Regions from separate parts of the Mycoplasma sp. P36-A1 genome, predicted to be linked through region 1. Evidence: a T-box and tRNA genes for the amino acid it is inferred to sense, from the RefSeq annotation. Region 1 holds a T-box; the other holds one or more tRNA genes.

Region 1 (7,686 bases):
AACTACATTTTAACAAATATAATTATAAAATAAAAGCTTTTTGTCAAAAAAAGTTTTAAATAAACAATAAAACTGTATTACTTTTATTAATAAAATATTAAATATAAATAATAAATGTCTAGTTTGTTATAAATAATTACAGGTTTATACTGTTATATTGACAAAAAACTGTCATTATCTACTTATTGTTGAAATATTAGACTTGTATATTGCAAATATGTAATTATTAAATGTTTATTTAACCATACAGTAATTATAAAGTATTCAAATTAAAATATATAAAAATTATATATGTTTTTTTAGCCTTTGTTATTATTTAATGAAATTTATTATAAAATAGAAAGTCTATTTTACCTTTATTAAGCACATTTGTTCAATAGTCAAAATAATTTAAAAAATTGACAAATTAAAAATAAAGTCAATGTTAATATTTATATTTTTTGGAATTATCCATAAAAAAAACTTTTAATTGATATAAGATTATGTTATTATTTTTATGGTGATAAGAAATGGACTTAAAACAATTAAATTATTTTATAGCAGTTGTAGAAAATGATTTTAATCTATCTAAAACTTCGAAAAAGTTGAACATTACTCAACCAACGTTGTCACAGATGATTATTGAAATCGAAAAGGAATATGAAATAAAATTATTTCATAAAGAATTTGGACGTTTTAAACGTTTAACAAAAATAGGAGACAAGTTCTACCACGATGCAAAAATTATCGTGAATAAAATGGAACAGCTTAACTATGAACTAAAACAAGAAAATGATGTTTTCAAAGGTAGAGTAAAAATAGGAATTCCACCTTTAATACTTTCATTTTTATGTATTGAATCAATCCCAGCTTTTATAACTGAAAATTCAGATATAAGACTTGAGATTATAGAAGACAATGCATACAAATTGTATGATATGCTTCAAAAAAATGAAATTGATCTTGCAATAACAACAGAGCCAATCAATCATAAAGATATTATAACTAATATTATATATCGTGATATAATTGCTTGTCATGTACCAAAGGATCATGTTTTTGCTGACAAAAAATCAGTAACTTTAGAAGAAATTTCAAATGAAAAAATTATGGCATTAAGTGATAGTTATATTATCTATCATCAAATCCAAAAAGTATTTAAAAGTAATGAAATAGAAGTAGATTATTACTTTAGATCAGGACAATGGGATTTATTGTTATATATGGCATCATATGTTAATGGGGTTGCTTTATTACCAAAACCATTCTTTGAATTAAATGGTTCAAGTAATACAGTTGCAGTTGACATAAAACCAGAAATACCTTGGGAAATTGTTATTGCATATAATCAACATGTAATTAAATCTCCAGATACTAGAAGAGTCGAAGATTTCTTCATTAATTTCTACAAGTAATCTATATTGCTTGTAAGTTTACAAAGAATCAACTATAATAAATTTAAAGACAAAGAAGTAAAGTATTAGTCATATAAATTATAAAAGAGAGCTGATGTGTGGTGTAAATCAGTATAATTTTTATGATGAACTAGTTACAGAGTCTTTCAAGTGAACTAGAGTAACTTGAAACGTCTGCTTGCGTTAAAAGCTTAAAGAGCGTGCATTAATGCACGAATTAAGGTGGTACCGCGAGAAATTCGTCCTTATGTCATATATTTGACATAGGGATTTTTTTTATAAATATAGGAGGTATAATATGAGTTATAATCACATAGAAATTGAAAAAAAATGGCAAAATTATTGGTTAAGTAATAAAACATATAAAACATACAATGATTCACCAAAAGAAAAAGTCTTTATTTTAGATATGTTTCCATATCCAAGTGGAGCAGGATTACATGTAGGACATCCTGAAGGATATACTGCAACAGATATCTTTTCAAGATATAAGAGAATGAAAGGTTTTAATGTCTTACATCCAATGGGATGGGATGCATTTGGTTTACCTGCAGAACAATATGCTATTGAAACAGGAAATCATCCACGCGAATTTACTCAAAAAAACATTCAAACATTTAAAAATCAAATACAATCTTTAGGGTTTTCATACGATTGGGATCGTGAAGTTGATACAACTGATCCAAAGTTTTATAGATGGACTCAGTGGATATTTATTCAATTATACAATAAAGGATTAGCAGAAATACAAAATATTGAAGTGAATTGGTGTGAAGGTTTAGGTACAGTTCTTGCAAATGAAGAAATAGAAGTAGAAGATGGTAAGATGTACTCTGAAAGAGGACACTTTCCAGTAATAAAAAAACCAATGTCACAATGGGTTTTAAAAATTACTGATTATGCAGAAAGATTATTAGAAGATCTTGATGACTTAGATTGGCCTGAAAGTGTCAAAGAAATGCAAAGAAATTGGATTGGTAAAAGTGAAGGTGCTATTGTAGAATTTAAAGTAGAAAATTCTAATGAAATTATTGAAGCCTTTACTACTAGAGCAGATACCTTATTTGGAGCAACATATATTGTATTAGCACCAGAACATCCTTTAATACCTTCAATTCAAACCGAAGAATACAAAGAAAAGATTAAAAATTATCAAATATTAGCAAAATCTAAAACAGATTTAGAAAGAACAGAACTTTCTAAAGATAAAACAGGTGAATTTACTGGTGCATATGCAATAAATCCAGTAAGTGGTAAAAAAATGCCGATATGGATATCAGATTATGTTTTAGCTAGTTATGGAACAGGAGCAATAATGGCAGTTCCTGCTCATGATGAAAGAGATTATGAATTTGCAAAGAAATTTGATTTAACAATCACACCTGTAATAAATGGCGATATTTCAAAGGAGGCTTTTACTGATGATGCAGTACATATTAATTCAGAATTTCTTGATGGATTATATAAAAAAGATGCTATTAACAAAATGCTTCTATGGCTAGAAGAGCATAAATGTGGTAAAAGACAAATTAATTACAAATTAAGAGATTGGATTTTTGCCAGACAAAGATATTGGGGTGAACCATTCCCAGTAATACATTGGGAAGATGGAACAGTATCAATAGCTGATATTGAAGATTTACCAATAATATTACCAGAAATGGAAGAATTTAAACCTAGTGGTACAGGAGAATCACCTTTAGCTAACGCAACAGATTGGTTAGAAGTTGTCCGTGAAGATGGAGTAAAAGGACGTAGAGATACTAATACAATGCCTCAATGGGCAGGAAGCTGCTGGTATTACATAGCCTATATAATTAAAGACGGTGATGATTATTTAGATTTAACAAAACAAGAAACTAGAGATTTAATTAATAAATGGCTTCCAGTTGATTTATATGTTGGTGGAGCAGAACATGCAGTGTTGCACTTACTATATTCAAGATTTTGGCATAAAGTACTTTATGATGTAAATGTAGTTAATACTAAAGAGCCATATCAAAAATTATTTAATCAAGGAATGATTCTTGGAGAAAATGGTGTTAAAATGTCTAAATCACTTGGTAATGTTATTAATCCAAATGAAATAGTTGAAAGCCATGGAGCAGATTCATTAAGACTATATGAGATGTTCATGGGACCACTAGAACAAATGAAAAAATGGTCTACAACTGGTTTAGATGGTGCTAGAAGATTTATTGATAGAGTTTATAGATTACTTACAAAAGAAGGCTTTATAACAAGTGAAAACAATAAAAGTTTAGATTTTATTTATAATCAAACCGTAAAAAAAGTAAGTGAAGATTACGAAACTCTTGGATTTAATACTGCAATATCACAAATGATGATTTTTGTGAATGAAGCATATAAACAAGAAAGCTTATACGATGAATATGTAAAAGGTCTAATTCAAATGTTAGGTTGCATCACACCACATATTTGTAACGAATTATGGGAAAAACTTGGATTTGAAGGTAATATGGACTATGCAACATGGCCAAGCTATGATGAGTCTAAACTTACATTAGATAATGTAGTAGTAGTTGTTCAAGTAAATGGTAAAGTAAGAGCAAAAATTGAAGTAGCAAAAGATACAACCCAACAAGATATGAAAAAAATAGTATCTCAGAATGAAAATGTAATGAGTCATTTAAAAGATAAAACAATCGTTAAAGAAATATTCATACCAAATAAAATATTAAATATTGTAGTAAAATAATGAGTAAAAAATATAAATTTTTAATAGTAGCATTTTTATCACTGATTTTGATTAGTTGTAGTAGTGATGAAAAATTAACTAAATATGATAATATGATAGAAATGTCAAAAATGCTAAAAACCACAAAAGATAATAATTTTAAAATAGAAATAAATAGAAATAATAAAACTGATAAACCATTTTATGAAATTACTGTTGAAAATCTAAATAGTGAAATTACAGATATTAGTGTGCTAGCAATACCCAATGATAAAAAATTTGATGTTATAATGCCTAATATTAATGTTATAGAATCAGTTGATTTATCTGCTTTTTATAATCAAAAAAAAGCAATTAAATTATATATGTTCACAAAAAAAGATATACAATATTTTGAAGTATTATTACAATATAAAATGTATACAGAAACATATACTAAATTAGTTAAAGTAGCAATTTAAATAAATAGTCTTTAGTTTTCACTAAAGACTATTTTAGGCTTTTAAAATATTTAAAAATTAGCCTGATTTTTAAATATTATTAAAACAAATAATATAGATTGGAGAATATTTATGAAAAAATATCTTAAATTATTATTTATTATTATGCTCATAACAGCCTGTAGTTCAAATAATAAACCTGTTGAAGAAAAAACTTCAGAAGAGATAACAAAATCAATATTAGATACAGCACAAATTACAGCATCAAAACAAGCAGTTGATGAAGAACAAAAAACAGTTGAACTATTTACAAATGAAAATAAATGTAAATACCACATAGAATATGATGAATCAAATTTTGTTTCAAATATATCTTTAACTTCAACAAATGATGATGAGCTTGAATTAGTTTGTATAGAGAATTTTAAAAAGATGTCTAAAAATGAACAAATCCTAGGATTTAATCTCGATTTGTTAGATCTTTTTGATAAAAAAATGGAAGAAATAGAAAAAGCAATAAATAATGAAATTAGTGAAGATGAATTTCTTGATAGTTTTGATGGAGAGTTTAGCAAAGATGACTATACATATACATTAGACTATACTGAAGATGAATTAATTTTAAGCAAAGACAGTTATTAAAACAAAAAGATAAAAAAATATTCATAGAAAAGGGGCTGTAATGCATTGATTTAATAGGCTCTTTGTCAAATAGGGTGGAATTTTACAATTTGATATATGAGTTAGAACAGGATATAACGGCTCTTTGTCAAATAGGGTGGAATTTTACAATTTGATATATGAGTTAGTACAGGATATAACAGAAATGTTGTATCCTTTTTTTATGATTTTTCTATACAATTAATAATTCTTGTATCATTATTCTAGTTTTTAATCTTTCAAATCTTCTAAACCCGCAAGATATTGTTTTTAACTTCTTGAATTTAGATATTGTACCTTCTATTATTCCATTATTATACTCAACATCGAAACTATCTTTAATATATTCATAATACTTAATAAAGGTAGATATACAAGTTTTAATTTTATCTGAAGCTAATTTATTAGGCTGATCAATTGTTTTCTTAAACATTTCCATATTATTGTATTTTAAAGAAAATAGTAAATCTTGATATATTTCATAATTATTTTTAAAGTCCTCATTATTCTCGATTAAATAATTTAGAATTGCTTTATTGTTTGTAAACTTATAATTAAAGGTTGCATGCTTAAACATCACTTCTGAAAGATTCTCTTTTAACTGTAATATAGGTTTCCAAAAATTTTTGAACTTATTTCTGTTTTTTTCATCTGCATTCATAATTGCAACTCTAGTTTTATTAAAGGCTCTAGTTAAATTCTGATAAATATGAAATCTATCTAATATTATTTTAGCATTAGTAAAGACATTTTTAATGATTTCAATATAAGGTGTATACATATCAATTACAATATATTCAACATTATCAATAGCTTCTTTTGTATAGTAGCTAAAATAGTTCTCTAAGTAAGCTTTTTGTCTGTTTTCTACGATATCTAGTAGCTTTCTTTTTTCACCATCCATAATAACAAAGGACATATTGCCATCAGCATCTTTAGTAGATTTAAACTCATCAAAATGAAGTACTTTTGGTAAATAGGATTTAATAGTAGTAGATTTAGCAGCCTCTGCATAAGTATCTAATACTCTAAAAACAGAATGTGTAGATACATTATGATCTTTAGCAATATAAGTACAAGTAAGCATATCAGTTAATTTAAGAGCAATAAGATATTTAACTTTATTAGAAATAAAACATCCAGGATTAGTTAGGGTATTAGCAGGAATAAAAGTTTTATTACATTCCATACATTTGTAACGAGTTTTAGTAAGCTTTAAATAAGCATCAAAACCAGAAACCATAGGTAATTTAATAAGAGATACTTTTTTATTATGTACATAAAATTTATTATGAACTTTATTACATTTAGGACAAACATTATCATTAAAAAATAGAATTCCATAAAAAACTTTAGAAATATTATCTTTAATTTTTTCATCTTGAAATTTATATATGTTAATATTGGAGTCATTAATTCCAATAATTTCTTTTAATTCTTTATTGTTTTTATTAATTATGTTATTATTAATCATGACATTTATCTCCTTAATTTAGTTTTGTCGCTTAAATTATAACAAAGATAAATGTCTTTTTCTTTATATTAACAATTTAAGGGTGGATAACATTTCAAGTAATACTTGAATTTGTTATTCCACCCTATAAATTATAGAACCATTTAATAATCATGCATTATAGCTTTTTTAGTTTTAATACAGAATTTGTTCAGTTATTAGTATATTTCATAAAAAAAGGCATTATTAAAAAGCCTATCACGATATTCAGTTTAAATATATCAATTAAGCTTAATTCTGCTTTTTTTATTATGATATTTTTTTATGTTATATCCTATACATATTAGTAAAAGCTCAGTTTTGACATTCTCTATCTTTTTTCTATGTATTCTAGTGTATTGATAATCTTGTTTAATTATTCCAAATGTTCCTTCTGCTTGGATACTTCTTTGTTTTCTTAAGTTACTACCAAAATCTCCTGTAAGGTTTTCATTTACTTTTTTGTACATTTCTTCAAGCTCAGGTGTAACTGTTATCATTCTATTTCCTGCAGCTTTAGTGCATTCTGATTTGACTGGACAGTCATTACATTTAGTGCATTCATATTTATATTGTTTTTTTCCGTAGCCATTTACATCTATTATATTTTCACTTATTAAAACATTAAACTCTTGATTTTCAGGACAAATTTTGAATCCATTTTCTGATGTTTTAAAGTTAATAGCTTGATATTTTTTCTTCTTAACAAAAGTTTTATCAAAATTAACTTTATTGAATAATGGGTATTTTAAAGTTAATTCCATATTGTGTTCTTTACAATATTTATAGTTTTCAAAACTACCATATCCAGCATCACCTACTGGATACTGTGGATAACTTTTATATTTAGATTTATACAAATCCATTAATGGAATGAATGTTCTCAAATCATTGGCACACTGAAATATATCTGCAACCATTATATATTCACTTGAAACTCCTACTTGGATATTATACCCTGGTTTAAAAACTCCAGTATTGTTATAATAATCATATTTCATG
Region 2 (7,686 bases), 540 kb from region 1:
AGAGTTGCTCAATTTGGAGTTAATGTTTTTGGAATAACTGCAGATTACATGGATATTGAACGTACTGCTTTAAAAGCTATTGCTGCTATGGAGGAATGGTTTAAAACTTTAGAAATGCCTTTAACTTTAAATGAAATAGGGGTTCCTGAAAGCGCAATAAAAGAGTTAGCAAGTAATACAACTCGTAATGATAAATTAATACAAGGTAACTTTGTTAAGTTGGATGCTCAAGCAGTTGAACAAATCCTTATACTTGCATTATAGGACATAAACATGAACATAAAAATAATTAAAGATAGTGAAGAATATGAAGGTGACATAGATAAAGTTATAAAAGAAACTTTTGAACAAGATGATGAAGCTAATCTTGTAAAACAAATTAGAAAAATAAGTAATTTTTATCTTTCATATATAGCTATAGATTTAGATGCTAAAAATAAAGTAGTTGGACATATTATGGTTTCAGAAATGTTACTTAACAATGAATCAATTATCTTATCTTTAGCTCCAGTAAGTGTAGCAAAAGAATACCAAAATTATGGAGTAGGATCAAAATTAATAAAGTGTGTTATTAAAGAAACTATGAAATACCAAGATAAATATAAATTATTAAGTGTATTAGGTAGTGAACATTATTATCAAAGATTTGGCTTTGAAAGTTTTGATTTAAAAAAATTCAGCATTCCATTTGAAGTAGAACCAAGATTTTTTCAACTTCTAGAATTAGAAAAAGATTGCTTGAAATATCTTTCAGGTAAATTTGACTACCCAGAATATTATAAAGACTAAAACCTTTTAAAGGTTTTTTTCTTTTTGACTATATGATATACTTATAGTCAGGAGTTGAATTAAATTGAATGATGTTATGGTTTTGATGTCAAGATTGGCATCTATTATTTTTATTGCCGCGATTGGTTATGTAGTTTCATATCGAAAGATAGTAAATGCAAATCAAAAAGGCGGAATTTCGCTAATTTTAAATAGATTAGCACTACCGATGTTAATAGTTACATCAATTGGAAAAATGCAATTAAGTGCAGAAACATTGTATAACTCAGGTATTATTATTGTAGGTACCTGCTTAATATATGCGATGTGTTATTTATACTCACATTTCATTTCAAAAAAATGGGATATGCCAAATAAAGAACGCTCGGTGTTTGTAAATGCTTCAGTTCATGGTAATGTTGCCTTTTTAGGATTTCCCTTATTATTAGCAGTATATGGAGAAGAAGGATTGTTTTATGGATCAATATTCTTTATGTGCGATAATGTATTAATGTTTACAGCAGGAATGAGAAGATTAATGAGAGATTATCCAAAGAAAAAAGAGTTAGCACCAGTAACAATAGCATTAATAGCTGGGTTAGCTATTATGTTAGTAAGTAATATAACAGGACTTAACTTAACAGATAATCCATTATTTACAGGTATGAGTGATCTAGGAACAGTAACAACCCCTCTAGCCTTTTTATTCATTGGATTTACAGTCCATGAAAATAATATAATGCCACTTTTAAAAGATAAGAGAGCATTAGTATTATTGTTAGGAAAGATGGTAGTAATACCATTAATTTTAATGTTTATTTTATTACCTTTTAAAACAATGATTCCAATATTGCTTTTAAAAGTAATTATTGTTGAGGCTTTAATGCCACCATATGCATCATTATTGTCAATGGCATATGAATATCAACAAGATATGAAACTTGCAGCTTCATTAGTTGTTGTTGGACATATTGCAGTAATTGTTACAATACCAATACTGTTTACTTTAATGAACTTTATGTATGTATAATTGAACAAAAAACAATTTTAAGCAATATTAAAGTGTAATTAAGGCATAAAATCAACAAGAAAAAAGTTTAAAGCACAAATTATAAATATAGATATAACATATCGAGTATAAATGTAATGTATATAAAGGAGCTATTTATTATAAGTAGCTCTTTTTATATACATAAAAATACTAAATATTTAGCTAGTGTTAACACAATTTAAATAGTAATATTTTATCTGAAACTGTATAATTATTTAAAATAGAAGTTTGAAAGGTGATAAAAAATGAAATTAACTAAAGGTTTTGAAAAAGTTTTAGTTATCATGGCAATTTTTGCGTCTCAAAAACCTGGGGTACCTATAAGTGCAGATATAATTAACCTCAAGGTAGGTGGGTCAGCAACTTACATGAAAAAATTGATGAGAAAGCTAGTAATTGCAGACATAGTTTATGCAACTACTGGTAACAGCGGTGGTTTTATGCTAAAGAAACCATTGAATGAGATTACTATTTATGAAGTGTTTGTTGCGATTGAAGGAGAATTACAATCTTATAGTAAAGAAAATATTTTAAAAGCGACATTTCCAAATTTAGAAAACTCAGAAAAGGGCGTTGAAGCAATAAGTGCTGCTTTTATAGCAGCAGACAAATTATGGGCAGATTCATTAAAAGGTATTACATGTCAGGATATCCTTGATCAATCACTAGGCACAGACTATATCAAGGTTCAAGACTGGAATGAAATACTAAGAGGCTAACTATACATTAATATTGCATTGTACATTAAATATGTGTATAATATTAATGTAATGCCTGTGTGGCGGAATTGGTAGACGCAACGGATTCAAAATCCGTCGGGTTTGACTCGTGCCGGTTCGACTCCGGCCACAGGTACCATATACAAACAAAACACCTTATCTAAGGTGTTTTTTTAATGCGAGTTTTTTTAATCACCTTAAAATCGTTAGTTATTTTATTGTTTAAACTTTATTACTTAATAAAAAAGTAGAACATAACATAATAATGTTGTTCTACTTTTATAATTATTCTTATGAATAATATAATTTATTTATTAATGTTATATTATAAAGCTAAATTGAATATTTGATCTAAGTCTTTATCACCTCTACCAGATAAGTTTACAATTACAATCTGATCTTTAGTATAGTTTGCTGCTGTTTTGATAATATAAGCTAAAGCATGAGAACTTTCAAGTGCTGGTATTATACCTTCTGTTTTACACAGTAAATAAAATGCATCTAATGCCTCTTTATCAGTGACACTATCATATGTTACTCTTTGAGATTCTTTTAAACTTGCATGTTCTGGTCCAACTCCAGGGTAATCTAAACCAGCAGATATTGAATAAGCTGGCATAGGCTGATCATTATCATCAGTAAATACATAAGTTTTCATTCCATGGATAATCGCAATTTTATCTTTTGCAAAAGCACTGGCATGTTTACCTGTTTCAATACCCATACCAGCACCTTCTACGCCATATATCTTAACTGATTCATCATTTAAGAAATCATAGAATAATCCAATTGCATTGCTACCTCCACCAACACTAGCAATCAAAGCATCAGGTAATACACCTTCTTTTTCAAGAATTTGTGCCTTTGCCTCTTCACCAATTATTTTTTGAAATTCTCTAACCATTTGAGGATAAGGAGCTGGGCCAACAGCAGAACCTAGTAAATAAAATACCTCATCAATATGTTCTATATAATATTCTAAAGCAACATCAACAGCTTCTTTTAAAGTTGCTAGACCTCTAGTAACTGGAACTACAGTTGCTCCTAACATTTCCATTCTTTTAACATTAGGGCTTTGTCTAGCAACATCTTCAGCACCCATAAAAACAGTACATTTCATATCAAATAAAGCTGCTACTGTAGCAGTTGCAACTCCGTGTTGACCAGCTCCTGTTTCTGCTATTAAATGATCTTTATTCATATACTTAGCAAGTAAAGCTTGCCCTATAGCATTATTAATTTTATGTGCACCAGTATGATTTAAGTCTTCTCTTTTTAAATATACCTTAGGTCCATTAATATATTTACTAAAATTCTTAGCATAATATAAAGAGCTTGGTCTACCAACATAATCCTTTAATAATCCAAGATATTCTTTGCTGAAAGCTTCTGTTGTACAATACTCATTAAATTTTTCAGTTAGTTCATCTAATATAGGTATCATTACATCTGGTACATAAGCATCTCCAAATCCATTAAAATTTTTCTCTGTGATTGCATTAATTTTTGTTTCCATAAGTTGTTCCTCTTTCGTTTTATATTTATATTATTATTACTACTCCACCACTCAATATCCATGTAATCACATCCTTTCAAAAAAAACTCTTGTCCTTAAGTGTAGATAAAAATCATACACTTAAGGACAAGAGTTGAATATACTCCTGCGGTACCACCTTAATTAGCTAAAAAGCTCACTTTATTCATGTACTATCATACATGTCTACTTTTTACAGGTTAGACTCCTGTCAACATCTACTAAGCTAACTGCTTTTCAAGTTGCCCTCTTCAGTCCATTCGCATAATCATAAATACAGCTTTTCACCAAACAACTGCTCTCTAGAATTTAAGAATTAATACTACTTACTCTGAATCAACGGTTTACATATTTAAATGATAATACCACTAGAATAAATATTAAGCAAGAAAATATAATAAACTTACTATATTATAATTAAAATGTTATTAATAATAAACTCTTAAATAAATTTTTAATTAAACAAAAAGATAATATACATAAACAACATACAACAATACTCATGGTTGAATATATTCAATTGTAATAAAACTATTTTAAAATATGACTTTAGACAAAAATAGATGATTATATAAAATTTTTATAGAAGTACAAATAATAAACACGATTATCTATAAAAAGTGTATGAAAAAAATGTAGATATTTGAACACAAGTATAATATATAAAAAAAGATATATTAAGCTAATATTAAGAAATTACTAACTGAAAAGTAAAAATACAAATTAGTTAATATTTAAACTAATCAAATAATAAAACAAATAATGTAAATTAGCTTACACTAGGAATTCACAATAATAATGATAATAAATATCTTCATAAAATAGACTAATAATAAACTTGAACTCATTATCTTTTAAATGTTAGAATGGACTTGTTTTCAATAAGAACAATAAATAAAAGAAAGAGTGCAGGTGGATATATGAATACATTTACAAAAAAGCTAAGTGTTATAGCTCTAGCAATAGTAAGTATATGTTTAAGTCTTAATGTTAAAGCTGAAACTAAAGAAACAGTAACAATTGATAAAAATGTACATGCTACACTAACAAATAAGTACAAGAAATCACAAGTTATCGTTCCTCAAGAAGTAGGTCGTTTTATTCTTACAGGCAGTTTAGTAGATTCATTAGATGTCAAAACAGAAGAACCTAAGCCTAAAAAAGTAGTAAAAAAATATAAAACAATAACAAAAATCACAAATGTGAATCTAACAGCAAATATAAATGATATGAAAGCAGATATAAAGAAGGCAATGAAGAAATATAAAGTAAATAGTAAGTATGAAGAGTGGATTTTTGCAATGGTTAGACAAGAGTCAGGTGGAAGTGGTAGTGATCCTTTTCAAGTAAGTGAAGCAGTATGTGGATCAATCGGTTGTATAAGTGATAGAACAGTATCAATTGATAAAGGTATTAAAGTTTTTAAACAAAGACTAAAAACTACTAAAAAAGTATTAGGTTATGAAGATATAGAAATAACACTTCAAACATACAATTATGGAACAAACTTTTTGCAATGGCTAAAAAAACAAGATGCAAAAAAATATAGTGTTAAACTAGCAAAAAAATATTCTAAAAAGATGTGTGGTCAAGCAGGTACAAGTGTTTCAACAGCAGTAAATAGTGATACATCAGCTTGTTATGGAGATTATAACTATGTTAATCACTTAAAAAGATATATTAAAGTTACAACAAAGAAAGTGCTAATAGAATCATAATGAGAAATATAGAGACATTAAATGACTAAAAATTGACTATATAATAATAATTATGAAAGTTGTTATAAATATATGGTAATATGTTTATAATAATAAAAAGAGGAGGAATATAAAATGGAAAAACAACAATATGTCTGTCCTAAATGTGGAAATAAAGAATTTACTCAAGATTCTTTTCAAGCAACTGGAGGAGGTTTTGCAAAAGTATTTGATGTGCAAAACAAAAAATTTCGTACAATTTCATGTACAAACTGCGGTTATACAGAAATTTATAAAGATATAACAAGTAAAGGAATGAATGTTATTGACTTCTTAATAGGAGGATAATAACCAAAAATAATACTTAATAAAAAAATATCACTTTAATTAGTGATATTTTTTTTAGTTAAAGCTTATACCTATCATATTTTTATATATGTATAAAAAATTGGTATAAAAAATTTAAATAAAAAGCTTTCTTTTATCAAAACTATAATGTATACTAGTGTGTATAAAAATAACGAAAGGTGAGTGATTAACATGACAACTCATAATAATAAACTTAATTACTCAATATTAATTATCATTATTTAGTGAAGAGACTTTTATTGGATGTGCCAAACACACTGTTCAAGAAGGTCTATTTGTTGTTCCTTCATAGAATAGTGAAAAAAGCTTTCTACTATTCTTTGAAGAATAGTAGAAAGCTTTTTTATATTAGGAGGAAACCAAAATGAGATCAGATAAAGTAAAAAAAGGAATATTAAGAGCACCTCATCGCTCTTTACTATATGCATTAGGCTTAGAAAAAGAAGATTTAGACAAACCATTCATAGGTATTGTTAATAGCTATAATGAAACAGTGCCAGGGCACAAACATTTAAGAAGTGTTGTAGAAAATATCAAAGAAGGAATATATAAGAATGGTGGAATACCCTTTGAGTTTAATACAATAGCAATATGTGATGGTCTAGCGATGAATCATGAAGGAATGTCGTATTCATTTGTATCTAGAAATCTAATATGCGATAGTATTATAGTTCAAAGTAAAGGATTTCCCTTTGATGGTTTAGTATTTGTTCCAAATTGTGATAAAGTTGTTCCAGGAATGCTTATGGCAGCAGCACAGTTGAACTTACCAAGTATATTTGTAAGTGGTGGACCAATGCTTTCAAAAAAAATGAATGGTACAAATAAAACATTAACAAGTGTATTTGAAGCAACAGGTGCATATCAAAATGGTGATTTAAGTTCAGAACAATTAGAAGAAATTGAAAAAATGGCATGTCCAACATGCGGATCTTGTTCAGGGATGTATACAGCAAATACAATGAACTGTTTATGTGAAGTATTAGGAATTGCACTAGCTGGTAATGGTACTATTCCAGCAGTATATAGTGAAAGAAATAGACTATACAAAAAAGTTGGCCGTCTAAGTGTTGATTTAGTAAACAATGATGTTAAATTTAGAGACATTGTCAAAAAAGAAAATTATGAAAATGCAATAGTTGCAGATATGGCAATGTCAGGATCAACAAATACAATATTACACTTGTTAGCAGTTGCTAAATCATCAGATATACAATTGACATTAACAGATTTTAGTAATAAATCAAAGATGACACCACAATTAGTGAAGTTAAGTCCTGCAAGTGATTACACAATTCAAGATTTTGATGAAGCTGGAGGTATGATGGCTTTATTAAAAGAGTTAGGTAGTAGTTATTTAAAGGATACTAAAACACTAACAAGTGATAGTTTATTTAAACAAATAGCAGAATATACTAATAAAAATAAAGAAGTAATACACTCAGTAAAAGATGCTTACTTTAAGGCAGGCGGATTAAGTATTTTAAAAGGTAATCTAGCAAGTCAAGGTGCAGTAGTTAAATCAGGAGCAGTTAAAGATAAAATGAG

Evidence for each region. A T-box is a leader RNA that pairs with one kind of tRNA and senses whether it is charged. The one in region 1 lies ahead of leuS (leucine--tRNA ligase), so its partner is inferred to be a tRNA-Leu.
Region 2: it has a tRNA-Leu gene. The T-box ahead of leuS (leucine--tRNA ligase) is inferred to sense a tRNA for this amino acid. The anticodon was not compared.

What each region holds. Positions count from the first base shown of each region.
Region 1 is NZ_CP168083.1:924,115-931,800, forward strand. Features, by position in the region: gene ACD762_RS04390 (LysR family transcriptional regulator) at 510-1,394, shown strand; T-box leader at 1,438-1,644, shown strand; gene leuS (leucine--tRNA ligase) at 1,693-4,113, shown strand; gene ACD762_RS04400 (hypothetical protein) at 4,113-4,553, shown strand; gene ACD762_RS04405 (hypothetical protein) at 4,665-5,174, shown strand; gene ACD762_RS04410 (ISL3 family transposase) at 5,386-6,666, opposite strand; gene ACD762_RS04415 (IS1182 family transposase) at 6,918-7,686, opposite strand, start outside.
Region 2 is NZ_CP168083.1:1,467,192-1,474,877, reverse strand. Features, by position in the region: gene ACD762_RS07205 (iron-containing alcohol dehydrogenase) at 1-264, shown strand, start outside; gene ACD762_RS07200 (GNAT family N-acetyltransferase) at 274-789, shown strand; gene ACD762_RS07195 (AEC family transporter) at 854-1,798, shown strand; gene ACD762_RS07190 (Rrf2 family transcriptional regulator) at 2,065-2,538, shown strand; tRNA gene ACD762_RS07185 (tRNA-Leu) at 2,592-2,677, shown strand; gene trpB (tryptophan synthase subunit beta) at 2,864-4,054, opposite strand; T-box leader at 4,174-4,421, opposite strand; gene ACD762_RS07175 (lysozyme family protein) at 4,993-5,790, shown strand; gene ACD762_RS07170 (zinc ribbon domain-containing protein) at 5,905-6,117, shown strand; gene ilvD (dihydroxy-acid dehydratase) at 6,503-7,686, shown strand, end outside.